One region of the Stutzerimonas sp. 21-1 genome, then DNA from elsewhere that is predicted to be linked to it. Evidence: riboswitches for the same ligand, from Rfam matches in the RefSeq annotation. Region 1 holds a riboswitch; the other holds the start of a gene.

Region 1 (15,122 bases):
GAACCCGGTCGGCTCGGAGTTCAATTTCGAGACCATGCGCATGGAGTTGGTGGACTTCGGCGCGCTGCTGTTCAACCCGGTGGCGCAGGTCAAGTTCGTCCATACCGTGTCGGCCGGCTATGTCACCGGGGCGATCTTCGTGCTGGCGATCTCCTCCTTCTATCTGCTGAAGAAGCGTGACCTCGGCTTCGCCCGCCGCTCGTTCGCCATCGCCGCGGTATTCGGCCTGGCGTCGACGATCTCGGTGATCATCCTCGGCGATGAATCCGGCTACGAGATCGGCGATGTGCAGAAGACCAAGCTCGCGGCCATCGAGGCCGAATGGGAAACCCATCCGGCGCCGGCGGGCTTCACCCTCTTCGGCCTGCCGGATCAGGAGGCACAGCGCACCGACTACGCGGTGAAGATTCCCTACGTGCTGGGGCTGATCGCCACCCGCTCGGTGGACGAGGAGGTCAAGGGCATCAAGGACCTGATCGCCGAGCATGAACTACGCATCCGTAACGGCATGCTCGCCTACGCGCGGCTGCAGGTGCTGCGCGGCGGCGACACCTCGGAGCAGGCCAAGGCCGCCTTCAACGAGGTGAAGGACGATCTGGGCTACGGCCTGCTGCTGAAGAAGTACACGCCCGACGTGGTGGATGCCAGCGACGAGCAGATCAGGCTGGCCGCACTGGACACCATTCCCGATGTGTTCAGCCTGTTCTGGACGTTCCGCGTGATGGTCGCCTCGGGCTTCCTCATGCTTGTGCTGTTCGCCCTGGCAAGCTGGGCCTCGATCAAGCGCAACGCCGAGCGCAAGCCGTGGTTGCTGAAATTCGCGCTGTTCAGCCTGCCGCTGCCGTGGGTCGCGGCGCAGACCGGCTGGTACGTCGCCGAGCATGGCCGTCAGCCCTGGTCGATCGCCGAGGTGTTGCCGACCCACCTGTCCACCTCGACGCTGGCGGCGGGGGATATCTGGGGTTCGCTGATCGCGCTGGTGGCGTTCTACAGCCTGCTGCTGGTGGTGGAGATGTTCCTGATGATCCGCTTCGCGCGGCTCGGCCCGAGCAGCCTGCACACCGGCCGTTATCACTTCGAGCAGGGCGCGGCCGCAGCGGCTCACGTCCCGTCGCACGCCTGAGGGAAACCACCATGTTCGATTACGAAGTACTCAAGCTGGTCTGGTGGGTGCTGATCGGCGTGCTGCTGATCGGCTTCGCTCTCACCGATGGCTTCGATATGGGCGCCATGGCGCTGATGCCCTTCGTCGGCAAGACCGACCACGAGCGGCGCGCGGCGATCAACACCATCGCGCCGCACTGGGATGGCAACCAGGTGTGGTTCATCACCGCCGGCGGTGCGCTGTTCGCCGCCTGGCCGATGGTCTATGCGGTGGCGTTCTCCGGGCTGTACTGGGCGATGCTGCTGGTGCTGTTCGCGCTGTTCTGCCGGCCGGTGGGCTTCGACTACCGCAGCAAGGTCGAAGATCCACGCTGGCGCAGTGCCTGGGACTGGGCGCTGTTCGTCGGCGGCGCGGTGCCGGCGCTGGTGTTCGGTGTGGCGTTCGGCAACCTGTTCCTCGGCCTGCCGTTCCAGCTCGACGAGCTGATGCGCTCCAGCTACCACGGCTCGTTCTTCACGCTGCTCAACCCCTTCGCGCTGCTGTGCGGTATCGTCAGTCTGAGCATGCTCTGCGCGCATGGCGGGGCCTGGCTGATGCTGCGCACCGATGGCGCGCTGGGCGAGCGTTCGCGCCAGGCGACGCGCCTGTGCGCGCTGGTGTTCCTGCTTGGCTTCGTCGCCGCCGGGGTTTGGCTGGCGCTGGGCATCCAGGGCTTCACCCAGGTGTCGATCACCGATCCCGGTGCTGCGCTCAATCCGCTGCTGCACAAGCAGGTGGCGCAGGACAATGCCGGCTGGCTGGGCAACTACGGTCGCTATCCGATCACGCTGATCGCGCCGCTGGCCGGCATCCTCGGGGCGCTGCTGGCGCTGTTCGGTGCGAGCCGCAACAGTGGCGGGCTGAGCTTCCTCGGCACCAGCCTGATGATCGTCGGGGCTATCTGCACGGCGGGCTTCGCGCTGTTCCCCTTCGTCTTTCCGTCGAGCCTGGACCCGGCATCGAGCCTGACCATGTGGGATGCGGTGTCGAGCCGCAAGACGCTGGGCATCATGTTTGTCGTGGCCTGCATCTTCGTGCCGCTGATCCTTTGCTACACGCTGTGGAGCTACATCCGCATGTGGGGCCGGATCAATCAGAAGACGATCGAAGCGAACCCTCACGGCCTGTATAGAAAACGCGCGAGCGGGCCGTCGCGCCCGCTTCGCCTGGGAGAAATGACGATGTGGTACTTCACCTGGATTCTCGGTGTGTTGCTGGCGTGCAGCTTCGGCATCATCAATGCGCTCTGGCTCGAAGCCACGCAGGACCTGGACGCCGAGCCGTGACCAACATAGGTGCTGGACGGCTCTACGGGACGGCCAGTCGCACGCTGTCGTTGCTGCTGGCCGCGCCGCTGGCGCTGGTGCTGTTGATTCATCCGGCCGCGATGCTGGGCGGGCAGGGCGGTTATAGCCATCCGCAGCTGATGCTGGTGATGTGGGGCGTCAGCGCCGGTTTTGTGCATGGGGTCGGTTTCGTGCCGCGCTTGTGGCTGTGGCGCTGGCTGCTGGGGCCGCTGGTTGGCTGGCCGTTGCTGGCGCTGGGGTATTCCATTCTGCTTGCGCCCGCTCTGGGCTGAACCTCGGATACGGGCGTGCAAGCGCCGCTGCCAGGCATTCGCGGCGCGTGCCACGGCGGAAAACGATGCGTTTTCCAGCGGCTGACGGCCGGCTTTTTGGCGAGGGGCGGTCAGACGTTTTGCCGCAGCGGATTCGTCACATTTCGGGCAATTGAATTTGCGCATCGAGGCGATTGAAGGCATAGTCGCCGGCACTTTCAATTTCCCCGACACGGTCGTGCCCATGCGCAAACGCTTCGCACCCCTCGTGCCTCTCGCACTCATCGCCCTGCTGACGGCCTGCGCCGGTCAGCAGACCCAGCCGGACACCGCCTACACTTCTGCCCCGAGCGGCCAGGTTTTCGATCAGGCTGCCATCGACTTCGACACCGTCGAACCGGGCGAGCAGGAATTCTCCGACGACACCGCCTACCAGCTGCCGCAACTGGCCGACAGCATCCTCGAACGCGGTTTCACCCTGGTTGGCACGCCGTATCGTTACGGCGGTAACTCGGTGAAGACCGGCTTCGATTGCAGTGGCTTCGTCGGTTTTCTGTTCCGCAAGGAAGCCGGGCTCGAGCTGCCGCGTTCGACCCGCGAGCTGATCAACCTCGACGCGCCGGTGGTCAAGCGTAGCGAGCTGGAGCCGGGCGACGTGGTGTTCTTCAACAACCGTGGTCGCGGTCGTGTCACCCACGCCGGCATCTACATCGGCGACGACCGCTTCATCCATTCCTCCAGCAGCCGCAGCGGCGGCGTGCGGGTCGACAGCCTGGACGACAAGTACTGGCGGGCCAGCTACATGGAGGCCAAGCGGGTATTGGCGCTCGCGCCGATGGAACATACCACCGCACATAACTGATCGACCGATCTCGCCGCGGGGTTGCGCAACGCCCCGCGTGCCGGCAGAGTGACACTTCGACCGCCAGGATCGCTCTGCCATGCCCTTTCCGGCTCGCCTCTCGCTGCTTGTCCTGACCGCGCTGCTGACTGCCTGCGCCGGTCGTGCGCCCACTCCTGAAATCACCGCGCCGTCCGTGCAAGCCGCCTCGCCGGTGGCCGAGGATGTGCTGTTCAGCGCGCTCGGGCTGGTCGGTACGCCTTATCGCTACGGCGGCAATACACCCGATAGCGGCTTCGATTGCAGCGGCCTGATCGGCTACGTCTACCGTGGCGCGGCGGGCGTGGCGCTGCCGCGAACCACCGTGGAAATGAGCCGCATGCGCTCGGCCAATGTCGGTCGTGACGCGCTGCAGGCCGGCGATCTGCTGTTCTTCGCCACCGATGGCGGGCGCCGCGTCAGCCATGCCGGTATCTACGTCGGCGAAGGGCGCTTCGTCCATGCCCCGTCGTCCGGCGGCACGGTCCGCCTCGATAGCCTGGGCAACCGCTACTGGGCCAAGACCTATCTCGGTGCCAAGCGCGTCCTCGAGGAGGAGCGACTGGCGCGCAATCCGTGACGCGGCTTACCAGCCCAGGGTGAAGTGCGAAGCGGGTATGAAGCGCCCGTCGGAGAAATCCCAGCGTTCGACGCAGACCCCTTTCTCGGCTCCGGTCTGCAGCTTCAGCCGGTTCAGCGAATTCGGCGAGGTGCCGCGCAGGCGTGTCGACAGTGTGGTGCCGGCCTGCACCATCCAGATTTCCCGGGTCAGGCCCGGATACTGCCGCGACAGCGGTAGCACGTAGGGCAGGTGGATGTGCCCGCCCATCACCAGATCCAGTCCGTGCTCCGCCCAGCATTGCAGCGCGGGTGCGGCGCCGTGCTGCAGGTTGCGCAGATCGCTCTCCACCATCGCGCCGAACGGCTGATGCGCCACCACGATGCGCAGCTTGGCCGGGTCGCTGGCGGCCAGCCGTCGCGCCACCGCTTCCACCTGATGCGGGGTGACGCGACCGTCCTTGTGCCGCCGCGGATGAGTGGTGTTCAGCCCGATCACCAGCATCCGCTCGTCCTCGAGCACCGGTTCCAACTGCTCGCCGAAGTAGCGACGGTAATTGCCGTAGGGACTGAACAGGCGCGCCGCGAGGTTGTACAGCGGGATGTCGTGATTGCCCGGGATCACCAGGCTGCGGCCCACGCCGTCGGCCTCCAGCCGCCGCACCATGGCCTGCGCCGCGGCGAACTGGGCGCGGCGTGCGCGCTGGGTGATGTCGCCGGAAAACACCAGTAGATCGGCGCGATGCTCGCGTACATGCTGTTCGAGGGCCTCGACCACCGCGGGCTGTTCGGTGCCGAAGTGGGTGTCGGAGATCTGCACGATGCTGGTCATGGGGCGCTGTCGTCGGTCCTGGCGAATGGAGGGCATTGTGGCATTCGAAGCCGTTCGCCGTCCGCCGTTCCAGGCCGATGCGTCCAATCTGCAAGCAGAGTTTGCTGCTGACTGCGACATGTTCGCGATTGCGTCCCTTCCGGCCTTGGACTAACCTGCGCGTCGCTTCAGGTGCCCCCTGACTTGGTCAGGAGGTGAAACAGGGAAGCCGGTCCAGTCGCAATGACGATTCCGGCGCTGCCCCCGCAACGGTAGGCGAGTCGAGAAACCGCAACGGCCACTGTGCTCACGCACGGGAAGGCGCGGTTTCGGGATGCCAGGCATCCGCTCGCAAGCCCGGAGACCGGCCTGTCGCATTTCACTGACAGTGCGGCGGGCGCTGAGCGGGTGCGTACCTTCGGGTGCCTCCTTCCTGCGGGTTCTGCCGTCTGTCTCCAGCGACTTTTGGTCGTGCGGGTGGGCACGACGGAGAACCCTGATCCAATGCGCAACTCCCTTTCCCTGGCGGCCGTCCTGCTGGGCGTGCCTTCCGTTGCTCTGGCCCACGAGGGCGCCTTGTTGCTCGGCGAGCAGGTGATTACTGCCAGCCGGACCGGTGCCTCGCCGGTGGCTATCGCGGCCAGCAGCGTCATCACCCGCGAGCAGATCGAGCGCCAGCAGGCCGGCAGCGTGCCGGAGCTGCTGCAGCGCCTGGCCGGCGTCAGCGTCACCAGCAATGGTGGACGCGGCAAGAGCACCTCGGTGTCGATTCGTGGCACCAGCGACAAGCACGTGCTGGTGCTGATCGACGGTATCCGTGTCGGCTCGGCAACGTCCGGCAGCGCCGCGCTGCAGAGCATCCCGGTCGAGCAGATCGAGCGCATCGAGATCGTCCGCGGGCCGCGCTCCAGCCTGTACGGCTCGGAGGCGATGGGCGGGGTGATCCAGATTTTCACCCGCCGCGGCGGCGACGCCGGCGTCAAACCGTACTTCTCGGCGGGCGCCGGTTCGCGTTCGAGTTACAGCGGCTCGGCCGGGCTGTCTGGCGGTCAGGGCAACGGCTGGTTCAACCTCGGCGTGGCCAGCGAGTCCACCGATGGCATCAACGCCCGTGCCTGGCGCGCCAGCGCACCCGACGCCTACGAGCCGGACGCCGACGGCTACCGCGAGCTGTCCGCGCAGCTGCGCGCTGGCTATCGCTTCGCCAACGGCCTGGAGCTCGACGGCAGCTGGCTGCAGAGTGAGAACCACAGCGACTTCGACACCCGCTCGACGCGCGGCACCAGCGGCCGCGATGCCTACAGCGACGGCTCCCTGCAGGCACTCAGCGGCCGCGCGCGCTTTTCGCCGCTGACCTTCTGGGACGTCACCCTGCAGGCCGGGCACAGCGAGGACCTGAGCGACAACTTCCAGGATGGCGCCTTCTACTCGCGCTTCGATACCCGCCGCGACAGCCTGAGCTGGCAAAACGATTTCCATGTCGGCGAGGCGCAGGTGCTGAGCCTCGGCATGGACTACCAGCAGGACCGCATCGACAGCAGCGACGCCTACGCCGAGGACAGCCGCTACAACCGCGGCTACTTCGTCCAGTATCAGGCTGCCTTCGGCCGGCACGGCGTGCAGGCCGGCCTGCGCCGCGACAAGGACGAGTTCTTCGGCTCCCACGATACCGGCAGCCTCGGCTACAGCTTCGAGCTGAGCGAGGCGCTGACGCTCACCGCTGCCTACGGCACCGCCTACCGCGCGCCGACTTTCAACGATCTGTACTACCCGGCCAGCGCCTTTACCACCGGCAACCCGGACGTCAAGCCGGAGGAGTCGCAAAGCTACGAGCTGGGCATCCGCGGCAACCACGGCTGGGGCGAGTGGAGCGTCAACGCCTACGAAAACCAGATCGAGGACCTGATTGTCTGGGCCGGCACCAGTCCCATGCGCCCGGAGAACGTCGACGTGGCGCGCATCCGCGGCATCGAGACCAGCGTCGCCACGGTGCTGGCTGGCTGGGAGGTGGCCGCCAACCTGACCGTCATGGACCCGCAGGACCGCAGCAAGGCCAACCATGGTCACCTGCTGCAGCGCCGCGCCAAGCGCCAGTTCAACCTCGATGTCGATCGCCAGTTCGGCGCCATCGGCCTGGGCGCCTCGCTGTATGCGTCCAGCGAGCGCTTCGACAAGGCCAGCAACGCCGACGACACGCGCATGCCCGGCTACGCGCTGGTGGACCTGCGCAGCGAATACCGCGTCGACGACGCCTGGCGCCTGCAGTTCAAGCTGGCGAACCTGTTCGACCGCGACTACGAAACCACCCAGACCTACGAACAGCCCGGCCGCGCGGTGTACTTCACCGTCCGCTACCAGGCGATCTGAACCCCCCACCCGAGGAGCACCGCATGCACGTCCTTTCCACCCGCGCTCAACTGGCAATCGGCGTCGCGCTGATCCTGCTGCTGGCCATGACCCGCGGCCAGCACTTCGCCAGCGTCGAGAACCTGCCCAGCGCCAGCTGGTCGATCTTCTTCCTCGCCGGCTTCTACCTGCGCCCGCGCGCGATGTTCGCGCTGTTGTTCGCCGAAGCCTCCGTGCTGGACTTCGCCTCCCTGGCCAGCGGCACCATCAGCGACTGGTGCCTGTCGCCCGCCTACTGGGCGCTGGTGCCGGCCTACGGCAGCCTGTGGCTGGCCGGGCGGCTGTTCGCCGGCTGGCAGCGCGGCGACCTGCGCAGCCTCGCGCTGCTGGTGCCGACGCTGATGGTGGCGGCCTTCGTTGCCTACCTGCTCTCCGGCGGCGGTTTTTACTTCTTCTCCGGACGTTACCCCGAGCCGACGCTGGCCGGCTTCCTGCCGCGCATCGCCGAGTACGTGCCGCGGCATCTGGGCAACCTGGCGTTCTACGTCGGCACCGCGCTGGTGCTGCACGTCGGCATCGTCTCGGCTCTGCGCCTGAACCGCCTGCGGCAGGCGCACTGATGGACGCGCGTGACGAGCGGCACCGCGCGCGCATGCAGCGCAAGAAGGCGCTGGTGGACGAGAAGATCGCCCAGGCGCAGGACGAATACGGCCTGCTGCTGGTGCACAGCGGCAACGGCAAGGGCAAGAGCAGCTCGGCCTTCGGCATGGTCGCCCGCGCGCTCGGCCACGGCATGCAGGTCGGCATCGTGCAGTTCATCAAGGGCGCGGCCAGCACCGGCGAGGAGGCGTTCTTCCGCCGCTTTCCCGACGAGGTGCGCTACCACGTGATGGGCGAGGGCTTCACCTGGGAAACCCAGGACCGCCAGCGCGACATCGCCAAGGCGCAGCAAGCCTGGGCCGTGGCCCGCGAGCTGCTCGACGACGAACGCATCGGCCTGGTGGTGCTCGATGAGCTGAACATCGCGTTGAAGTACGGCTATCTGGAGCTGGACCGCGTGCTCGCCGACATCGCCGCGCGGCCGCTGCTGCAGCACGTCGTGGTGACCGGTCGCGGCGCGCTGCCGGGGATGATCGAAGCCGCCGACACGGTGACCGAGATGAACCTGGTCAAGCACGCGTTCAAGGCTGGAGTGAAGGCGCAGAAGGGCGTGGAGTTCTGATGCCGGCGCTCAAGACCTTCACGGGGCGCGTTTTCGGTGGATGGGTGAAGCGTCTCCACCCTACGTCAGGCCTCGGAACTGTAGCGTGGATGTCGCTCTTTACATCCACCGTGACTCAACCCGCCCCGTGAGGCTGCGATGAATAGCAGAAATTGTCCGGCGCTGCTGATCGCCGCGCCTGCCTCCGGTCAGGGCAAGACCACCGTCACCGCCGCCCTGGCGCGCCTGCACACGCAGGCCGGGCGGCGCGTGCGGGTGTTCAAGTGCGGGCCGGATTTTCTCGACCCGATGATCCTCGCGCGCGCCAGCGGTCAGCCGGTGTACCAGCTCGATCTGTGGATGGTCGGCGAGGAGCAGTCGCGGCGCCTGCTGTGGGAGGCGGCGGGCGAGGCCGACCTGATCCTCATCGAAGGGGTGATGGGGCTGTTCGACGGCGCCCCCTCGGCCGCCGATCTGGCGCGGCGCTTCGGCGTGCCGGTGCTGGCGGTGATCGACGGCTCGGCGATGGCGCAGACCTTCGGCGCGCTGGCGCACGGGCTGGCGAGCTTCCAGGCGGACCTGCCGTTCGCCGGCGTGCTGGCCAACCGTGTCGGCAGTGCGCGGCACGGCGAGATCCTGCGCGACAGCCTGCCGGCGCCGCTGCGCTGGTATGGCGCACTGCCGCGCAGCACCGAGGTGGAGCTGCCGAGCCGCCATCTGGGACTGGTCCAGGCCGAGGAACTGGCCGATCTGGATGCACGCCTGGACGCCGCCGCCGAGGCGCTGGCGCAGAGCGCGGATACCGAACTGCCGCCAGCAGTGACGTTTGCCGCGCCGCAGGTCGCGCCCGTCGAGCCGCTGCTGGCCGGCGTGCGCATCGGCGTCGCGCGCGATGCCGCCTTCGCCTTTCTCTACCAGGCCAACCTCGACCTGTTGCGTGCGCTGGGCGCCGAGCTGCTGTTCTTCTCGCCGCTGCGCTTCACCCGCCTGCCGGCCGTCGACAGCCTCTATCTGCCGGGCGGCTATCCGGAACTGCACCTGCGTGGCCTCTCGCGCAACCGGCCGATGGCCGAGGCGATCCGCGCGCACCACGCCGCCGGCAAGCCGATTCTTGCCGAGTGCGGCGGCATGCTCTACCTGCTCGACGGGCTGACCGACACCGCTGGCGTGCGTGAGCCCATGCTCGGTCTGCTGCCGGGCGAGGCACGGATGCGCCCGCGCCTGACCGCCCTGGCGCTGCAGGAAGTGGCCCTGCCGGAAGGCCGTCTGCGCGGCCACACCTTCCATCATTCGGAGCTGGAGTCGCCGCTCGAACCGCTGGCCCGCGGCGAGTGCCCGAACTACCGGCGAACCGCCGAAGCCGTCTACCGGCAGGGGCGGCTGACGGCCTCCTACATCCACTTCCATATGCCGTCCGATCCCGTGGCGGCCGCGGCCCTGTTGCGACCATGAACGAACACGCCTTCACCGACGAACAACGCGCCGGCGTCTACCGGGCCATCGCCGAGCGCCGCGACATGCGCCATTTCAGCGGCGGCGAGGTGGCGCCTGAATTGCTGGCCAGGCTGCTGCAGGCCGCGCACCGCGCGCCCAGCGTCGGCCTCATGCAGCCCTGGCGCTTCGTGCGCATCACCTCGACCGAGCTGCGCGCCCGCATCGCGGCGCTGGTCGAGGCCGAGCGCCAGTGCACCGCCGAGGCGCTGGGCGAGCGTTCCGCCGAGTTCCTGCGGCTCAAGGTCGAGGGCATCCATGACTGCGCCGAGCTGCTGGTCGCGGCGCTGATGGACGGGCGCGAGGCGCACGTGTTCGGTCGGCGCACCCTGCCGGAGATGGACCTCGCCTCGCTGGCCTGCGCGATCCAGAATCTCTGGCTTGCCGCGCGCGCCGAAGGGCTGGGTCTGGGCTGGGTCTCGCTGTTCGATCCGCAGGCGCTGGCCGAACTGCTCGGCATGCCGGCCGGCGCCAAGCCGATGGCGATTCTCTGCCTCGGGCCGGTGCACGCTTTCTATCCGGCGCCGATGCTGGAGCTGGAGGGCTGGACCCAGGGCCGACCGCTGGCCGAGCTGCTCTATCAGGACCGCTGGGGTGAGCAGCCATGAGCCTGGCGCTGAGCTGCCTGGCCGGCGTCGCGCTCGATGCGCTGCTCGGCGAGCCCAGGCGGGCGCACCCGCTGGTGGCTTTCGGTCGTCTGGCCGATCTGCTGGAGCGACGTTTCAATGGCCCCGAAGAACGCGGCTGGCGCAGCCACGGCGTGACCGCCTGGTGCCTGGCGGTGCTGCCGCTGACGGCACTGGCCTGGCTGCTCGCGCGGTTGCCGGGCGTAGGCTGGCTGGTGGAGGTCGTCCTGCTCTACCTCGCCCTCGGTCTGCGCAGCCTCGGCGCCCATGCGCTGCCGGTGGCACGTGCGCTGTGGCGCAACGATCTGGAGCAGGCGCGGCGCTGCGTCGGGCACATCGTCAGCCGTGACACCAGCGCGCTGGATGTGCCCGGTGTGTCCCGCGCCGCCACCGAGTCGGTGCTGGAAAACGGCAGCGATGCGGTATTCGCCGCGCTGTTCTGGTTCGCCGTCGCCGGCGCGCCGGGCGTGGTGCTCTATCGGCTGAGCAACACGCTGGATGCCATGTGGGGCTATCGCACCGCGCGCTTCGAGCGCTTCGGCTGGGCGGCGGCGCGGATCGACGATGGCCTCAACTACCTGCCGGCGCGCCTCACCGCGCTGACCTATGCGCTGCTCGGTCGGACCCGTCGCGCGCTGCACTGCTGGCGCATCCAGGCGCCGCGGTGGGACAGCCCCAACGCCGGGCCGGTGATGGCCGCCGGTGCCGGTGCGCTGGGCGTGGAGCTGGGCGGGCCGGCGTTCTATCACGGCGAGCGCCACGAGCGCCCCGTGCTGGGCCAGGGCAGGGCGCCGGGCGCGCGCGATATCGAGCGAGCGCTGGATCTGGTCTGGGCCGGCGTCGGCGTCTGGCTGCTGGCGCTGCTGCTTGGAGCCTGGCTGCATGCTTGAGCACGGCGGACGCCTGCGCGCGGCGGCGCGCCAGTACGGCATCGCGCCCGCCGACTGGCTGGACCTTTCCACCGGCGTGGCGCCCTACACGCCGACCCTGCCGGACATTCCCGTCAGCGCCTGGGCGCGTCTGCCGGAAGCCGACGACGACCTGCCAGCCGTGGCGCGGGACTACTACGGCAGCGCCGAGCTGCTGCCGGTGGCCGGTTCGCAGGCGGCGATCCAGACCTTGCCGCGTCTGCGGCGGCGGGCGCGGGTCGGTGTCGTTGCCCCCTGTTACGCCGAACACGCCGCCGCCTGGCAGCGCGAAGGCCATGCGCTGGTGGAGCTGAGCGAAGCCGGCGTGCCGCGTGCGCTGGAGCAGCTCGACGTGCTGGTGGTGATCAATCCGAACAACCCCAGTGGCCGGCTGTTCGACGCGGCGCAGCTGCTGCACTGGCACGCCAGTCTGGCGGCGCGCGGCGGCTGGCTGGTGGTCGACGAGGCGTTCATGGACTGCACGCCGCAGCACAGCCTGGCCGGATACGCCGGGCGCAGCGGGCTGATCGTGCTGCGTTCGGTCGGCAAGTTCTTCGGCCTGGCCGGCGCGCGGCTGGGCTTCGTGCTGGCCGAGCGCGCGGTGCTCGCGGCCCTCGACGAGCTGCTCGGACCCTGGTCGGTCGGCGGCCCGACACGCCTGCTTGGCACCGCGCTGCTCGCCGATGGCGACGCCCAGCAACGCCAGCGTCAGCGCCTGCAGGCCGATGGCCAGCGGCTTGCCAGGCTGCTGGCCCAGCACGCGCTGGCGCCGCTGGGCGGCTGCGCGCTGTTCCAGTGGTGCGTCGACCCGCGGGCGGCCTGGCTGCACGAGCAACTGGCGCGCCGCGGCATTCTGGTCCGCCTGTTCGCGCAGCCCGAAAGCCTGCGCTTCGGCCTGCCGCCCGATGAAGCCGGTTGGCAACGTCTCGAAACCGCCTTGAGGACGCTATCTCCATGACCACGCTGATGGTGCAGGGCACCACCTCCGATGCCGGCAAGAGCACTTTGGTGACCGCGCTGTGCCGCTGGCTGGCCCGCCAGGGCGTCGCGGTGGCGCCGTTCAAGCCGCAGAACATGGCGCTCAACAGCGCGGTCACTGCGGATGGCGGCGAGATCGGCCGTGCCCAGGCCGTGCAGGCTCAGGCCGCCAATCTGGCACCGCACACCGACATGAATCCGGTACTGCTCAAGCCCAACAGCGACATCGGCGCCCAGGTGATCATCCACGGCCGCGCGCTCGCCAGCATGGATGCCGTCGCCTATCACGACTACAAGCGTGTCGCCATGCAGGCGGTGCTCGACTCGCATCGGCGGTTGTCCGCGGCCTACCGGGTGGTGATGGTCGAGGGCGCCGGCTCGCCCGCGGAAATCAACCTGCGCGCCGGCGACATCGCCAACATGGGCTTCGCCGAGGCGGTGGACTGCCCGGTGATCCTCATCGCCGATATCGACCGCGGTGGGGTGTTCGCCCATCTGGTCGGCACCCTGGAGCTGCTGTCGGCTTCCGAGCAGGCGCGGGTGCGCGGCTTCGTCATCAACCGTTTTCGCGGCGATATCGCCCTGCTGCAACCGGGGCTCGACTGGCTGGAGCAGCGCACCGGCAAGCCGGTGCTGGGCGTGCTGCCGTACCTGACCGACTTCCATCTGGAGGCCGAGGACGCCATCGATACGCGCCAGGCCGGCAAGGCTGCGGCGACGCTGAAGGTGGTGGTGCCGGTGCTGCCGCGCATCAGCAACCATACCGATTTCGACCCGCTGCGCCTGCACCCGCAGGTCGATCTGCAGTTCGTCGGTCCCGGTCAGCCGATTCCGCCGGCGGACCTGCTGATCCTGCCCGGCTCGAAAAGCGTGCGCGCCGACCTCGCGTTTCTGCGTGCCAATGGCTGGGGGACGGCGATCCGCCGGCACCTGCGTTACGGCGGCCGGCTGCTGGGTATCTGCGGCGGGCTGCAGATGCTCGGCAGGCGTATCGCCGATCCGCTCGGCCTGGAAGGTGCGCCGGGCGAAAGCGCCGGGCTGGGCCTGCTCGATTTCACCACCGAGCTCGCTGCCGAAAAGCAGCTGTGCAACGTGCAGGGCCGACTGGCGCTGGAGGGCGAGGCTGTCAGCGGCTACGAGATTCATGCCGGCGTCAGCACGGGGCCAGCGCTCGAGCGCGCCGCGGTCGAGCTGGACGATGGCCGCCGCGATGGTGCGCTCAGCGCCGACGGGCAGGTGCTCGGCACCTACCTGCATGGCCTGTTCGAGGGGCCGGCCGCCTGCGCCGCGCTGCTGCGCTGGGCCGGTCTGGGCACGGTGGACACGGTGGATTACCACGCACTGCGCGAGCGCGAGATCGAGCGCCTGGCCGATCTGGTCGAGGCGCATCTGGACACCGCACGGCTACGCGAACTTTGCGGGCTGGGAGGCCGGACATGCTCGAACTGATTCTCGGTGGCGCGCGGTCCGGCAAGAGCCGGCTGGCCGAGCGGCTGGCTGCCGACAGCGATCTGGCGGTGACCTACATCGCCACCAGCCAGGCGCTGGACGGCGAGATGGCCGCGCGCATCGTCCACCACCGTCAGCGCCGCCCGGCGCACTGGGCGCTGGTCGAGGAGCCGCTGCAGCTGGCCCGGGTGTTGCGCGAGCAGGCCGGCGCACAGCGCTGCCTGCTGGTCGACTGCCTGACCCTGTGGCTGACCAATCTGCTGATGCTGGAGGACCCGGCGCGCCTCGCCGCGGAACGCGATGCCTTCCTCGAATGCCTGGGTGAACTGCCGGGGCGGGTCATCCTGGTTAGCAACGAAACCGGGCTTGGCGTGGTGCCACTGGGCGAGCTGACCCGGCGGTATGTGGACGAAGCCGGCTGGCTGCACCAGGCCGTGGCCGAACGGGCGGAGCGGGTGACCTTCATGGTCGCCGGCCTGCCGATGATTCTCAAAGGAGCGCGATGATGGATGAGTGGTGGAAGGGAGCATGCCAGCCGCTGGATGCGGTGATGCGCGAGCGCGCGCTGGCGCGGCAGGATCAGCTGACCAAACCGCGTGGCGCGCTCGGCCGGCTGGAGGAGCTGGCGGTGCAGCTGGCGGCGCTGCAGGGGTGTGAGCGGCCGCAGGTCGAACGCGTGCACGTCAGCGTGTTCGCCGGCGACCACGGCGTGGTCGAGGAGGGCGTTTCGGCCTTTCCGCAGGCGGTGACCGGGCAGATGCTGCGCAACTTCGTCGGGGGCGGCGCGGCACTGGCGGTGCTGGCGCGGCGGCTGGGTTCGGTGCTGGAAGTGATCGACCTGGGCACCGTCGAGCCGCTGCAGCTGGCCGGCGTCAGTCACCTGCGTCTGGGACCGGGCACCGCCAACTTCACCCGCGAGGCGGCGATGAGCGACCAGCAGTTGCAGCAGGCGCTTGGCGCCGGCCGCGACACGGCGAGCCGCGCGGCAGCCAGCGCGGCGCAGCTGTTCATCGGCGGCGAGATGGGCATCGGCAACACCACCTGCGCCAGCGCGCTGGCCGCGGCGCTGCTGCCACATTCGCCACTGACCCTGGTCGGACCGGGCACCGGCCTGGATGGCGACGGCGTGCGGCGCAAGCTGGCGGCGGTGCAGACCGCGCTGCGACTGCACG
Region 2 (15,122 bases), 520 kb from region 1:
CTGTTACATACACGCTCGATTGTAAACATTCATCGGCAAGCCTTCGGAGCGTCGCTCCGCGCCTTGCTTTCATCGATCGATCGCTGACGCGGCCCCGGGCCGCCCGGAAGCCGAGCCATGCGCCGCACCAAAGAAGACGCGGAGAAGACCCGTATCGCCATTCTGGCCTCCGCCGAACATCTGTTTCTGGACAAGGGCGTGGCCCACACCAGCCTCGACCAGATCGCCCGCGATGCCGGCGTGACGCGTGGCGCGGTGTACTGGCACTTTCAGAACAAGGCTCACCTGTTCCACGAGATGCTCAACCAGGTGCGTCTGCCGCCCGAGCAGATCACCGAACGCCTGAACAGCTGCGATGCGCGGTCGCCGCTGGACTCGCTGCAAATCCTGCGCGATCTCACCGTCGAGGCACTGGCGGCGCTCGCCCGGCACGAACAGAAGCGGCGCATCTTCACCATCCTGCTGCACCGTTGCGAATTCACCGACGAATTGCGCGACGCCGAGGAACGCCACCAGGCGTTCATCAACCAGTTCATCGAACTGTGCGAGAAACTCTTCACCAGCGCCGCGACCTGCCTGCGCCCCGGCGTCACGCCACGGCTGGCGGCGCTCTCGCTGCACGCGCTGGTGGTCGGCCTGTTCAGCGACTACACGCGCGACAACCAGCTGTTCGACCCGCCCACCGAAGCAGCCGCGCTGATCGATCCGCTGTTCCGCGGCCTGATCGGCGACTGGCCGGAGCAAGCCTGAGCCGCGAGGCGCACATCGAGTCGCCTCGGGCTTGACCTTCCAGCAGGGTCAAGGTTGATCCTGCCGGTAGTCATCGAGGAGTCTCGCCATGTCCACGACCACCTTCACCCTCCCCGTCAGCGGCATGACCTGCGCCAGCTGTGCCGGCCGCGTCGAGCGCGCGCTGCGCAAGGTGCCGGGCGTCACCGCGGCGGCGGTCAACCTGGCCAGCGAACAGGTGCGCGTCGACGCCGACGACAGCGAACTCGCGACGCTGATCCAAGCGGTGGAAAGCGCCGGCTACGGCGTGCCGACCCAGGTGGTGGAACTGGCCATCGAAGGCATGACCTGCGCCAGCTGCGTCGGCCGCGTCGAGCGCGCGCTGCTCAAGGTCCCCGGCGTGCGCAGCGCGGCGGTGAACCTGGCCAGCGAACGCGCGCGGGTGGAGCTGCTCGGCACGCTGGAGCCGAACGCATTGATTCAGGCCGTGGAAGGCGCCGGTTATCACGCGCAGCCGATCGAGCAGGCGCAACCGCGCGGCGCCGACAATGCCGAACGACGGCTGCGCCGCGAACGTCTGGCCGTGCTGATTGCCCTGCTGCTGGCTGCGCCGCTGGTCATCCCGATGTTTGGCGACCTGTTCGGGCTGCACTGGATGCTGCCGGCGTGGATGCAGTTTCTGCTCGCCACGCCGGTGCAGTTCATTCTCGGTGCGCGTTTCTATGTCGCCGGCTGGAAGGCGGTACGCGCCAGCGCCGGCAACATGGATCTGCTGGTCGCGCTCGGCACCAGCGCCGGCTACGGCCTGAGCCTGTACCAGTGGTGGGCGACGCCGGCCGGACAGATGCCGCACCTGTACTTCGAGGCCTCGGCGGTGGTGATCGCCCTGGTGCTGCTCGGCAAGTACCTGGAAAGCCGCGCCAAGCGCCAGACCAGCGCGGCGATCCGCGCGCTGGAGGCGCTGCGCCCGGAACGCGCCACGCGCGTCGTCGATGGCCGCGAGGAAGACGTGGCGATCGCCGCGCTGCGCCTGGGCGATCGGGTGCTGGTCAAGCCGGGCGAGCGCTTCCCGGTGGATGGCGAGGTGCTCGAAGGCGAAAGCCAGGCCGACGAGGCGCTGATCAGCGGCGAGAGCCTGCCGGTCGACAAGCGCCCCGGCGACCGCATCACCGGCGGCGCGATCAATGGTGAAGGCCGTCTGCTGGTGCGCACCACCGCGCTCGGCGGCGAGACCGTGCTGGCGCGCATCATCCGCCTGGTGGAGGACGCGCAGGCAGCCAAGGCGCCGATCCAGAAGCTGGTGGACAAGGTCAGCCAGGTGTTCGTCCCCGCCGTGCTGGTCATCGCCGTGGCCACCCTGCTCGGCTGGCTGCTCGCCGGCGCAGCGCTGGAAACCGCGCTGATCAACGCCGTCGCCGTGCTGGTCATCGCCTGCCCCTGCGCCCTCGGCCTGGCGACGCCGGCGGCGATCATGGCCGGCACTGGCGTGGCGGCGCGCCACGGCATCCTGATCAAGGACGCCGAAGCGCTGGAAATCGCCCATGCGGTCACCGCGGTGGCCTTCGACAAGACCGGCACGCTGACGTCCGGCAAGCCGCAGATCATCCACCTGCAGGCGCTCGATGGCGACGAGACGGCACTGCTGCGCCAGGCCGGCGCGCTGCAGCGCGGCAGCGAGCACCCGCTGGCGCACGCGGTTCTGGAGCGCTGCGCGGCGCTCGGCATCGCGCTACCCGACGTCCGGCAGAGCCAGTCGCTGACCGGCCGCGGCATCGCCGGCAGCCTCGACGAGCGCCAGCTGGCGCTGGGCAACCGGCGGATTCTCGATGACCACGGTCTGCCACCGGGCGAGCTGGCTGCCACCGCGCAGACCTGGGAAGCGCAAGGCCGGACGCTCTCCTGGTTGGTGGAAACCGCGCCGCAGCCGCGCGTGCTCGGCCTGTTCGCCTTCGGTGACAGCCTCAAGGACGGCGCCGCCGAGGCGATCGTCGCGCTCAAGACCCGGCATATCCGCTGCCATCTGATCACCGGCGACAACCGCGGCAGCGCCCGTGTGGTGGCCGAAGCCCTGCAGATCGACGATGTGCACGCCGAGGTGCTGCCGGCGGACAAGGCCGCCACCGTTGCGGAACTCAAGCGCGGCGGCGCGGTGGTGGCGATGGTCGGCGACGGCATCAACGATGCGCCGGCACTGGCCGCGGCGGATGTCGGCATCGCCATGGGCGGCGGCACCGACGTGGCCATGCACGCCGCCGGCATCACCCTGATGCGCGGCGATCCGCGGCTGGTGCCGGCGGCGCTGGAAATCAGCCGACGCACCTACCGCAAGATCCAGCAGAATCTGTTCTGGGCCTTTATCTACAACCTGGTGGGCATTCCGCTGGCGGCGCTGGGCTTTCTCAGCCCGGTGGTGGCCGGCGCGGCGATGGCGCTGTCGAGCGTCAGCGTGGTGAGCAACGCGCTGCTGCTCAAGCGCTGGAAACCCTGAACGACGAGCACACGGAGGCAGCATGAATATCGGTCAAGCAGCAGCGCGCAGCGGCCTGTCGGCGAAGATGATCCGCTACTACGAATCCATCGGCCTGATCACTCCGGCCGGGCGCGGCGCCAACGGCTACCGTCGCTACGGCAGTGACGACCTGCACCGCCTGGGCTTCATCAAGCGTGCGCGCGACCTGGGCTTCTCCCTGGAGGAAGTCGGCCGGCTGCTCACGCTCTGGCAGGACCGCCAGCGCGCCAGTGCCGACGTCAAGGCGCTAGCCGCCGGACATATCGTCGAACTGAACCGCAAGATCGCCGAACTGGTCGGCCTGCGCGACACCCTGCAGGAGCTGGTCGACCACTGCGCCGGCGATGATCGCCCGGATTGCCCGATCCTGCGCGGCATCGAGGCGGGCTGTTGTGCAGCCAGTTCCGACGCGGAGTCGGCGCCTCCTGCCGAGCGCTGATCCGGCGCCGCCGGCCAGCCCGCGGCGCGCGGGCAGCGACTATTTCTCGCCTTACGTTCAAGTTTGCATGTCGACCGCCGACAGGAGGAGCGAAGACACCGGCGGGCCGCTCACAAGGCCGCTCGTTCGGAACGAACTCCTCATCATGGTTGGACTGTCATGCACAACTGGTTTGCAAACATGGGCGTCAGTAGGAAGCTCGCGCTGGGCTTCGGCGCCGTACTCACCCTCACCGTCATCCTCGCGTGGAGCGGCTGGGGCAGCCTGGGCGGCGTCATCCAGCGCAGCGGCTGGATGACCGACATCTCGCAGCTCAACAAGACGCTGACCGACCTGCGCATCGCCCGCCTGCAATTCATGCTGGCCAACGGCGACAGCGAATCGACCGCGCGACTGGACAAGAACCTGAGCGTGTACATCGCCCAGCAGACCGAACTGCTCAACACCTTCAAGCATCCCGCCGACGCCGCGCTGCTCAAGGAGCAGGCCGGTTACAACGCGCAGTACCAGAACTCGCTGAACGACATGCGCCGCGCCTACGCGCAGGCGAACGACGCCCGGACCTCGATCGAGGCCGCCGCCAGCCGCCTGCACGAGCTGACCGCCGGCGTCACCGAAGGCGTGCTGCAGCTGCCGGAGGATGACGCGCAACGCTTCGCCCAGCTGCTCGCCATCACCCGCATCAAGGAAGACGTACAGCGCGCGCAGTACCTGCTGCGCGTCTACATGGCGGCACCCGGCAACGCCGCCGCCCAGGCGATCTACACGCAGCTCGACGCCGCGCAGGCCAGCGTTGCCGAGCAGGGCGCGGCGCTCGATGCGCACCGCCAGACGATCCAGGGCGTCGCCGCAGCCCTCGACCAGTACCGCACCACCATCGAGTCGCTGGAAGCGGCCATCCAGGCCATCGCCAAGTCGCGCCAGGAGATGACCGACCAGCAGAAGGAAATCGTGCGCATCAGCGACACGCTCTACCAGTACCAGCTCGATCAGCTCGACAGCGAAAGCGCCGCAGCGCGCAGCCAGCTGCTGGTGAGCACACTGCTGGCGCTGCTGCTCGGCGTGCTCGCCGCCTGGCTGATCACCCGGCAGATCATCCTGCCGCTGCGCGCCACCCTGGCCGACGTCGAGCGCATCGCTTCCGGCGACCTCAGCGCCACCGCGCCGGTTCAGCGGCGCGACGAACTCGGCGTGCTGCAGCGCGGCATCCAGCAGATGGGCGCGACCCTACGCGAGCTGATCGGCGGCATCCGCGATGGCGTCAGCCAGATCAGCGCCGCCGCCGAAGAGCTGTCCGCCGTCACCCAGCAGACCAGCGCCGGAGTGAACAGCCAGAAGGAAGAAACCGATCAGGTCGCCACCGCCATGCACGAAATGTCGGCCACCGTGCAGGAAGTCGCACGCAACGCCGAACAGGCGGCGCAGGCCGCCACCGACGCGGACAACGAAGCCCGCGAGGGTGATCGCGTGGTGACCGAGGTGGTCACGCAGATCGAGCGCATGGCCGAGGCGGTGGAACGCTCCACCCAGGCGATGAGCGCGCTGCAGAGCGAAAGCGACAAGATCGGCAGCGTGATGACGGTGATTCGCGCGGTTGCCGAACAGACCAACCTGCTGGCGCTCAACGCCGCCATCGAGGCCGCGCGCGCCGGCGAGGCCGGGCGTGGCTTCGCCGTGGTCGCCGACGAGGTGCGCGGTCTGGCGCAACGCACGCAGAAATCCACCGAGGAAATCGAAGGGCTGGTGGCCGCGCTGCAGAACGGCACGCAGGAGGTCGCGACGATCATGCACACCAGCCGCGACCTCACCGACAGCGGCGTCGAGCTGGCGCGCCGTGCCGGTGCTTCGCTGGGCAGCATCACCCGCACGGTGTCGAACATCCAGGCGATGAACCAGCAGATCGCCGCGGCCGCCGAGGAGCAGAGCGCGGTGGCCGAGGAGATCAGCCGCAGCGTGGTGAATGTGCGCGATGTTTCCGAGCAGACCGCCGCGGCCAGCCAGGAAACCGCCGCCTCGAGTACCGAGCTGGCGCGGTTGGGCGGTCAGTTGCAAACGATGGTGAGCCGTTTCCGGCTCTGAGCACTACGGGAAGGCCGCGAGACGCGCCGGGCGCAGTCTCGCGGTGAACGCAGCTCAGCTGGCCTGCGATTGCAGGTAGTTCTGCAGACCGATACGGTCGATCAGGCCGAGCTGCTGCTCGAGCCAGTAGGCGTGGTCTTCCTCGGTGTCCTGCAGTTGCGCGGCCAGGATGTCGCGGGTCGCGTAGTCGCCGTGCTGCTCGGCCAGGGCGATGCCCTTGGCCAGCGCGGCGCGGACCTTGTACTCCAGCGCCAGATCGCTGCGCAGCATGTCCGGTACCGTGTGGCCGGGGTTGATCGCTTCGGGCGTCATGTCCGGGGTGCCTTCGAGGAACAGGATGCGCTTGAGCAGCGCATCGGCGTGCTCGGTTTCTTCCTGCATCTCGTGGTCGATGCGCTCGTAAAGCCGGCTGAAGCCCCAATCGGCATACATGCGCGAATGCAGGAAGTACTGATCGCGTGCCGCCAGCTCGCCGCGCAGCAGCTCCTTCAGATATTCGACTACCGGTGCCTGGCCTTTCATGGGTTCTCTCCGACGGGATATGCATCACGCGCGCAAGCATCGACGCAGAACCGGCAGCGGTCAAGTTTGCCGGGGCAGCCGCGCTGCCAGCGCCACGACGACTCGCTACAATGCCCGCCCTTCATTTTTCGCCAGGCTTGCGCCATGACCCGTTCCGCCCGCTCGTCCCGTGTCGCCATCATCGGCGGCGGCCCCGCCGGTCTGATGGCGGCCGAGGTGCTGAGCCAGGCCGGCGTCGCAGTCGAGCTTTACGATGCGATGCCTTCGGTCGGCCGCAAGTTCCTGCTGGCCGGCGTCGGCGGAATGAACATCACCCACGCCGAGGACTTCGCCACGTTCGTCGGCCGCTACCGCGAACGCGCCGACGCACTGCGCCCGCTGCTGGAAGCCTTCGGTCCGGATGCGCTGCGCCAGTGGATTCACGGTCTGGGCATCGACACCTTCGTCGGCAGCTCCGGCCGGGTATTCCCGACCGACATGAAGGCCGCGCCGCTGCTGCGCGCCTGGCTCAGACGCCTGCGCGACAGCGGCGTGCACATCCATACGCGCCATCGCTGGCTGGGCTGGAACGAGCGCGGCCAGCTGCGCATCGCCGGGCCGGACGGCGAGCATCTGCTCGACGCCGACGCCACCCTGCTCGCCCTCGGCGGCGGCAGCTGGGCGCGGTTGGGCTCCGACGGCGCCTGGGTGCCACTGCTGCAGGCACGCGGCGTCAGCGTTGCGCCGCTGCGCCCGGCCAACTGCGGCTTCGAGGTGCCCGCCTGGAGCGATCACCTGCAGCAGAAGTTCGCCGGTGCGCCGCTGAAGACCGTCAGCCTTGCGCTGCCTGGCGAAGCCCCACGCAAAGGCGAGTTCGTGCTCACCGCAACGGGTATCGAGGGCAGCCTGGTCTACGCGCTTTCGGCGCCGATCCGCGAGGTGCTCAGCCGCGACGGCGTCGCCACCGTGCTGCTCGACCTGCTGCCGGATCGCAGTCAGGCACAGGTCGCCAGCGCGCTGGCCAAGCCGCGTGGCTCGCAGTCGATGGCCAAGCACCTGCATCGCCAGCTCAAACTCGACGGCGTCAAGGCGGCGCTGTTGCGCGAGCTGACCGACACCGCGACCTTTCAGGACACGGCGGCGCTGGCTGCCGCCATCAAGGCGCTGCCGCTCCGTCTCGTCTGCGCACGGCCGCTGGACGAGGCGATCAGCAGCGCCGGCGGCGTGCCATTCGAGGAACTGGATGCGCAGCTGATGCTCAAGCGCCTGCCCGGCGTGTTCTGCGCCGGTGAAATGCTCGACTGGGAAGCGCCCACCGGCGGCTATCTGCTGACCGCCTGTTTCGCCAGCGGCCGGGCGGCGGCCGACGGCATGCTGCGCTGGCTGCGCGACCACTAGCCACCTCGCCTTGCCGGCGTTGCGCTGCTAGCTTCAGTGGCATCGAGCGCGCCACTGCATCCGTCCCGGCGCGCCGCCCCCATGCAAAGCGAGGCAAGCCGATGGCCGTCAATGCAATTCCGGTGGATCAACGCGTCATCGACATCGACTCCCGACGCTTCGCCTCGATCGAGAAGGCGCTGGTCGAGCTGCTCACCAACAGCGACGACAGCTATGCCCGGCTGGAGGCGGCCGGCGTTGCGGTGTCCGGGCAGCTGCTCATCCAGTATGAACGCCACCGCCGCGGCGCCCTGCTGGCGGTCACCGATCAGGCACAGGGCATGCCCTTCGCCACCGCCTGCTTCATTCTCAGCTACGGCGGCGCCCACAGCCCGCTGGCCCAGGGCATCGGCGGCGGTCGCGGCTACTTCGGCCGCGGCCTGAAGCAGGCGATCTTCGGCCTCGGCTACGGTTGGCTGGAAACCATCCACGAAGGGCGGCTGTCGCGCATCGAACTGTTCCGCGCCGAGAACGGCGGCTACCTCTACGACGACGGCGGCCAGGACCGTCCCGTGACCGAGCGCGACCGCGAGCGCCTCGGCATTGCCGGCAATGGCACCCGCGTGGCCATCGTCATCGAAAGCAGCCAGGTCAGCATCTCCCAGTTCAACGCCCTGATCGACTCGCTGGCCAACAACATCTACCTGCGCGATGTGCTGAACCGTCGGCACGTGGAGCTTGCGCAACTGCGCGATGGCGTGGAGATCGAGCGCAGCGGGCGGATTCGTTTCGACGAGCCGCCCTCACTGCTGCTGCTCGGCCCCGACCAGCCGGGGGAGTTCCACTGCGACGGGCAGACCTTCCCCTTCAGCCTGACCCTCAAGCGTGCGCTGGACGCGCAACTGGTGCCGCGCGGCGACGAGCGCACCAGCGGTCTGCTGGTGCTGTCGGGCACGGCGGTGCTGGATTGCCAGCTGTTCGACTACGAGAACCAGGTCGGCACCGAATACCTGTTCGGTACGCTGCGCTGTCCGGCATTGATCGAACAGCTCGGCCAGGGCGTAGCGGTGATCAGCGACGAACGCGCCGGCTTGAATCCGAAAACGCCGCTGGTAGCCGCCCTTTCCAAGGCCGTCAGCCAGCTGATCGCGCCCTTCGTGATGGCCGAGCAGGAAAAGCTCAAGCACCTGGAGCGCGCCACTACCTCGGGGCGCACCGCGCACATGATCGACCACCTGCTGCAGCGCATGAACCAGGCGGCGATCCACGATTTCGGCGTCGTCCCGCCGGCAATTGCTGCGGTGACCGCTTCGGCCAGCGATGGCGAACCGGCCGCGGCGCTGCGCTTCAGCACGCCGTTCTACTACCGTCCGCCGGAGCACCCGTTCCACGTCCGCCTGCTGTTCGATCGGCAGCAATTGCCCGACGACACCATCCTGCAGGTCGAGGCATCGCTCAGCGAAGGCCTGTACATCGATCCGCTGCCGGCCGCGGTCGCGCTGCAGAGTCTGGGCGAGGAGCCGTATCTGCAATGGACGGTGCGCGGCCAGTCCGCCGCCGAGCATGGCGAGATCGTCGTGCGTGCCGGCAGCTATCTCGCCTGGTGCGAGATCGTCATCGCCGAACAGGCAACGGCGCATGCCCATCACCGCAAAACGCCGCATCCATCGACCGGCAAACACCGCCCCGCACGCGATCACGGTGAAGCCATGTTCACCGGCTACGAGTTCCGCTATCTGGGCGAGGACATGGATCGGGCGGTGTACAGCGCGGCGGAGCGCAAGATTCTGATCAACACCGCCGCGCCCACCGTGCAGCTGTACGTCGACGGCCACGGCAACTTCCGCGACTCCGCCCGCCTGCTGCTGGCCGAGCTGTTCATGGACGTGATCGCCGAGGAACTGGCGCGCTGGAAACTCGACAAGTCGGGGCAGGCTGGCGACGTCGCCGCGTTCCATGCGGCCAAGGGCGAGATCATCCGTCGCTACGGCAGCGACATCCACCTGTCGTTCATGCGCGGCTGAGGTACGCCGGCACGGACTGCGGCCCTTCGGTGGAAAAGGCTGCGCCGTTTTCCACCCTACGACCGATCAGCGCTTCTTCGCCGGTTTGCCGCCGCCCAGGCTCGGTACCTTGCGGATGGGTTTGGCGTTGGGCTTTTCGTTCTCGTCGAACCAGTTGCCGAGGTGGATCTTGCCCTTGCCGGCAGCGTCCTTGGGCTTCTTCGGTTTCTTCGGCTTCTTGATGATCTGCCCGCCGAGGGTGGTGGCCGGCACGCGGTGATCCGGCACGAAGCCCAGCTCGTCGTGGCGCGGCAGCACCTGGTTGATCAGGGTTTCGATGGCCGCCAGCTGATCGACTTCATCGGCGCTGACCAGCGAGACCGCCTCGCCCGTGGCACCGGCGCGGCCGGTGCGGCCGATGCGGTGCACGTAATCTTCGGCGACGGTCGGCAGGTCGAAGTTGACCACCTGCGGCAGGTCGTGGATATCCAGCCCGCGCGCGGCGACATCGGTCGCCACCAGCACCTGTACTTCGCCGGCCTTGAAGCGCTCCAGCGCGCGCAGCCGCGAGGCCTGCGGCTTGTCGCCGTGGATCGCATCGCTGGCAATGCCCTGCGCCTGCAGCTCATCCACCAGCTGGTCGACGCCCTTGCGCGTCTTGACGAACACCAGCACCTGGCCCCAGCGCCGTTCCGCCAGCAGATACAGGAACAGCTCGGACTTGCGCTTCTTGTCCACCGGCACCAGCCACTGCTTGACCGTCTTCGCCGCGGCATTGCGCGGGCTGACCTCGACCGACAACGGGTCGCGCAGCAGCTCGCGGGCCATCTGTCGGATCGCCTCGGAGAAGGTCGCGGAGAACAGCAGGGTCTGGCGCTTTTTCGGCAACGCGCAGAACAGCTGGTCCAGCTCGTCGGCGAAACCGAGGTCGAGCATGCGGTCGGCCTCGTCGAGCACCAGCGCCTGCAGCTGGGCGAAGCCCACGGCATTCTGCCGGTAGAGATCGAGCAAGCGGCCGGGCGTGGCCACCAGCACGTCGATACCCTTGCGCAGCGCCATCATCTGCGGGTTGATACTGACCCCGCCGTACACCGCATAGGTACGCAGCGGCAGATTCTGCCCGTAGACGCGAAAGCTCTCGTGCACCTGCTCGGCCAGTTCGCGCGTCGGCACCAGCACCAGCGCGCGCACCGAATTGCTCGCTACCTTGGCGCCTTCCATGGTCAGGCGCTGCAGCAATGGCAGGGCGAAACCGGCGGTCTTGCCGGTGCCGGTCTGCGCTGCCGCCATCAGGTCGCGGCCCTTGAGCACGGCGGGAATGGCTTCGGCCTGCACCGGCGTCGGCTTGCGGTAGTCGAGGGTTTCCAGGGTCCGCAGCAGCGGATCGATCAGGCCCAGGGAGGCGAAGGTCATGGCAGGCTCGCAGCGCCGGTTCGGCATGGTGAAAAACGCGGATTCTAGCAGGCACGGCTGCGCCATCGTGGCGCCGCTGTCGCCGCATACCTCCTTCGATCAGCTTGTGTTTGCCGGCACGCAGCCGTAAGGTTCGCGCGATTTCTTATCCGCCCAGGTGTGCACGACCGCAAGGTCCGCATTAAACGGGAAGCCGGTGCGCTCGCGAGAGCAAGGCCGGCGCTGCCCCCGCAACGGTAATCGACCGCGATCCAGCCGGATCGCCGTCCGCTCGACAGCCACTGTGTTTCGACATGGGAAGGCGAGCGCGATGAGCGTCGAAAGCCCGGAGACCGGCCTGGTGGATTCGACGGGTGTTGCGGAGGGCAGCACCGTCAAGCGCGGCCGTCTGCCCTTTCGCCCCCGCTTGTTCCTGCCCTCCTCGAAAGCTGTGATCTTTTGAGGAACTCCAAGAATGAAACTGTCCCGACTTGCCCTGGCCGTGGCGCTGCTGCCCGGCACGCAGGTGTTTGCCGACGCTACCACCGCCAACAGCTACCAGCTGCCCAACATGCTGGTGACCTCCGCGCGCCAGGCTGAACCCCGCGCCACCGCCACCGCCGCCAACACGGTGTTCACGCGCGCCGATATTCAGCGCCTGCAGGCGCGCAGCGTGCCGGAACTGCTGCGTCGTGTGCCGGGTGTGACCGTCGGCAGCGCCGGCGGCCTGCCGTCGCTGTCGCTGCGCGGCACCGGCACCGCGCAGACCCTGGTGCTGCTCGATGGCCAGCGCATTTCCTCGGCTACCAGCGGCTTCGCCCGCCTCGATTACCTCGCCATCGACAACATCGAGCGCGTCGAAGTGATTCGCGGCCCGCGCTCGTCGCTCTATGGTGCCGATGCGATTGGCGGCGTCATCCAGATCTTTACGCGCAGCGGTGAGCCGGGCGTGAAGCCGGAAATCCGCCTTGCCGCCGGCAGCAACCAGACCTTCCAGCGCAGCCTGAGCCTGGCGACCGGCACCGAGCAGACCCGTGTCCATCTTGGCGCGAGTCTCGACGAGCGCGACGGTTTCGATATCAGCCGCGACAACCGCGGTGCCGACAGCGACGACGACGGTCAGCGCGCACGCGCCATGCACCTGAAGCTGGATCACCAGCTCAATGCCGACTGGCAGGCCGGCCTCAGCCTCAACGACCAGCGCGGCGAGAACGAATACGACGATGCCTATGACTTCGCGCCGGGCACACCGCAGGACGAATTCCGCGTCAGCAGTTACAGCGGCTATCTGGACGGTCAGCTGACCGATGTCTGGAACAGCCGGCTGGAACTCGGCCGCAGCTTCGACCGCAACAAGGTGGTGGGTGCCGGCAGCGCTTGGAATAACGGCTTCCTGGAAACCACGCGGCACTCGGCGGCCTGGATCAACCGGCTGCAACTGAGCGAGCGCCAGCAGTTGAGCCTCGGCAGCGACTGGTACGAAGACCGTCTCGACGCGTCGACCGCTTATCAGGAAGACAGCCGCGACAACCTGGCCTTCTTCGCCCAGCACAGCTTCCAGGGCGACAGCTTCGGTACCGAGCTCGGCCTGCGCCACGACGACAACGAACAGTTCGGCAGCCACAACAGCTGGAACGCCGCCTTCAGCCTGCCGGTGGGCGATTCGCAGCGCTGGATCCTGAGCTACGGCGAAGGCTTCCGCGCGCCGACCTTCTCCGACCTCTATTACCCCGGAATGGGCAACGCCGGCCTGAGCCCCGAAACGTCGAAGACCTACGAGCTGCAATGGCGCGCCGACGTAGAAGGCACTCAGCTGGAAGCCTCGGTCTACCGCACCGACGTGGAAGACATGATTGCCTGGAACAGTGCCGCCAACCGTCCGGAGAACATCAGTCAGGCGCGGATCAACGGCTTCGAGGTCAGCGTGGCCCGCGAGCTGCTGGGCTGGCAGGCCAGCCTGGGCGTGAGCGTCATCGATCCGCGTGACCGGGACAGCGGCCATGCCCTGCCCCGCCGGGCCAAGCGCACGCTCAGTGTCGACATCGATCGCGAGTTCGGCAGCCTGTCGGCCGGCGCTGGCTGGCACATCTCCAGCGCCCGCCAGGACAACGCGGCCAACACCCGCGAGCTGGCCGGCTATGGCATCTTCGACCTGCGTGCGGGCTGGCAGAGCCATCCCGAGCTGCTCTGGGAGGCCAAGGTCAACAACCTGTTCGACCGCGAGTACGCGCTGGCAACCTACGACCGCCCCACCGGCCCAGGCTGGACCGATCCGGTGCTGAACTACGGTTATCGCGAAGCCGGACGCACCGTCCTGTTCGCCATGACCTGGACCCCTTCGCTCTAAGCAGAAAGCGGGCGCGCCCTCAGGGTGTCGCCCGCGCCATCACTTCGCAGAGCTTCCCGATCGCGCCCAGCATCTGGAAGCTCGGCCGCTCCAGCCCTTTGTCCGGCACGGCGAGCAAGCGCCCGCTGCGCACCGCACTGAGCTGCGGCCAGGCTTTCCAACTCTCCAGTTCGGCGCCGCTGCCACCGAGGATCACCTCGGGATCGCGTGCCAGTACGGCTTCGACGCTCACCTGCGGCGCCGGCAGCTGAAGGTCGGCGAACACGTTCACCCCACCGCACACCGCGATCGCCTCGCTGATGATCTGCGGGCCGCCCAGCGTATACAGCGGGCGATGCCAGACCTGATAGAAAACCCGTAGCGGCGGCGTACGCACGTATTGCTGACGCAGCTGCGCCAGGCCGTGGCGGAAGCGCTCGGCCAGCTGAGCGCCCTGCTCGGCACGGTCGACAGCGCGGCCGATCAGCGCGAACTGTTCGGCCAGCTGTTCGAGCCGCGACGGCTCGACCACCAGCAGCGGGATGCCAAGCTGCTGCAGCTGCTGACGCTGGCCGCGCGGAATGCTGTCGGGCCAGAGCAGCACCAGATCGGGACGCAGGCTGAGCAGCGTCTCCAGCTCCACCTGGCCGTAGCGGCCGACCGATTGCACCCCGGCCAGTGCCGGCGGACGCTCGCCGCCGTCGAGCAGGCCGACCAGCCGGTCGCCGGCATCCAGTTCGAGCATGATTTCGCTGAGCGAGGGCGCCAGGCTTACCACCCGCTGTGCGGCGCTCACCGAAAGCGACACCAGCAGCAGCGCGACGACCCACAACAAGCGCATCAGCGCAGCTGCCGCGGAATGCGATAGAGGACGAGCAAGGAAAGGCTGCCGAGCACCAGCAGCAGCCGCGCCACCGGCTCCATGCCGAACAGCGCACCGACCGCGGCCAGCCAGGCCGGCCATGATGCGATCAACAGCGCGCGGCGGCGGATGCGCCGCAGCTGCGCCCAGGCCTCCGGTTCGGCGGTGTCACCGAGCGCCTGCTCCGTGGCGATCAGCGCATGTTTGAAGCGGGTGAACGCCGGCAGGCTGAAGAACAGCGAGGCGAGGCCCGCGGCGAACAGCAGCAGTCCCCCGCTGCCCAACTGCAGCCCGGTGCGGCCGAGCAGCAGCGCCGGCAGCACCATCAGCGCGGCATGCAGCCAGCCCTCGCGGGCGAGCTGGCGGCGGACAGCGGCGCGATTCACGACTGTTCGGCTTCGCCCTGATGAATCTCGCCGAGCATGTGGCCGAGCTTGCCGGCCTTGGTCGCGAGGTATTTACGGTTGTGCGGGTTGTGCGCGATCTGCAGCGGCTTGCGCTCCGCCACACGGATGCCGAAGCCCTGCAGCGCCTTGACCTTGCGCGGGTTGTTGGTCATCAGCTTGACCTCGGCGATACCCAGGTGCTCGAGCATCGGCAGGCAGATGCCGTAGTCGCGCATGTCCGGCGCGAAGCCCAGACGCTCGTTGGCCTCGACGGTATCGGCGCCGCCGTCCTGCAGTTCATAGGCGCGAATCTTGTTCAGCAGGCCGATGCCGCGACCTTCCTGACGCAGGTAGAGCAGCACGCCACGCCCTTCTTCGGAAATGGCACGCATGGCCGCCTCGAGCTGGAAGCCACAATCGCAGCGCAGGCTGAACAGCGCGTCGCCGGTCAGGCATTCGGAATGCAGCCGTCCCAGCACCGGCTTGCCATCGGCCACGTCGCCGAGGGTCAGCGCGACA

What was found. Region 1 has a riboswitch for cobalamin ahead of btuB (TonB-dependent vitamin B12 receptor). Riboswitches for the same ligand answer to the same signal wherever they lie in the genome.
Region 2: it holds a riboswitch for cobalamin, as region 1 does, so the genes downstream of both, AC0ZJQ_RS03155 (TonB-dependent receptor domain-containing protein) here and btuB (TonB-dependent vitamin B12 receptor) in region 1, are expected to answer to the same signal.

The regions. Positions count from the first base shown of each region.
Region 1 covers NZ_CM150500.1:1,181,688-1,196,809, forward strand. Annotated here, with positions in the region: gene AC0ZJQ_RS05850 (cytochrome ubiquinol oxidase subunit I) at 1-1,123, shown strand, start outside; gene cydB (cytochrome d ubiquinol oxidase subunit II) at 1,135-2,430, shown strand; gene AC0ZJQ_RS05860 (cyd operon YbgE family protein) at 2,427-2,723, shown strand; gene AC0ZJQ_RS05865 (C40 family peptidase) at 2,947-3,564, shown strand; gene AC0ZJQ_RS05870 (C40 family peptidase) at 3,644-4,162, shown strand; gene AC0ZJQ_RS05875 (metallophosphoesterase family protein) at 4,169-4,972, opposite strand; cobalamin riboswitch at 5,125-5,338, shown strand; gene btuB (TonB-dependent vitamin B12 receptor) at 5,456-7,318, shown strand; gene AC0ZJQ_RS05885 (hypothetical protein) at 7,342-7,917, shown strand; gene cobO (cob(I)yrinic acid a,c-diamide adenosyltransferase) at 7,917-8,519, shown strand; gene AC0ZJQ_RS05895 (cobyrinate a,c-diamide synthase) at 8,658-9,950, shown strand; gene bluB (5,6-dimethylbenzimidazole synthase) at 9,947-10,597, shown strand; gene cbiB (adenosylcobinamide-phosphate synthase CbiB) at 10,594-11,505, shown strand; gene cobD (threonine-phosphate decarboxylase CobD) at 11,498-12,481, shown strand; gene AC0ZJQ_RS05915 (cobyric acid synthase) at 12,478-13,950, shown strand; gene cobU (bifunctional adenosylcobinamide kinase/adenosylcobinamide-phosphate guanylyltransferase) at 13,938-14,456, shown strand; gene cobT (nicotinate-nucleotide--dimethylbenzimidazole phosphoribosyltransferase) at 14,453-15,122, shown strand, end outside.
Region 2 covers NZ_CM150500.1:657,364-672,485, reverse strand. Annotated here, with positions in the region: gene AC0ZJQ_RS03205 (TetR family transcriptional regulator) at 118-750, shown strand; gene AC0ZJQ_RS03200 (heavy metal translocating P-type ATPase) at 839-3,217, shown strand; gene cueR (Cu(I)-responsive transcriptional regulator) at 3,240-3,677, shown strand; gene AC0ZJQ_RS03190 (methyl-accepting chemotaxis protein) at 3,837-5,756, shown strand; gene bfr (bacterioferritin) at 5,811-6,278, opposite strand; gene AC0ZJQ_RS03180 (TIGR03862 family flavoprotein) at 6,423-7,655, shown strand; gene AC0ZJQ_RS03175 (hypothetical protein) at 7,757-9,658, shown strand; gene AC0ZJQ_RS03170 (RNA helicase RhlE1) at 9,725-11,050, opposite strand; gene AC0ZJQ_RS03165 (hypothetical protein) at 11,049-11,180, shown strand; cobalamin riboswitch at 11,189-11,405, shown strand; gene AC0ZJQ_RS03160 (hypothetical protein) at 11,361-11,492, shown strand; gene AC0ZJQ_RS03155 (TonB-dependent receptor domain-containing protein) at 11,505-13,376, shown strand; gene AC0ZJQ_RS03150 (cobalamin-binding protein) at 13,396-14,196, opposite strand; gene AC0ZJQ_RS03145 (hypothetical protein) at 14,196-14,603, opposite strand; gene ribA (GTP cyclohydrolase II) at 14,600-15,122, opposite strand, start outside.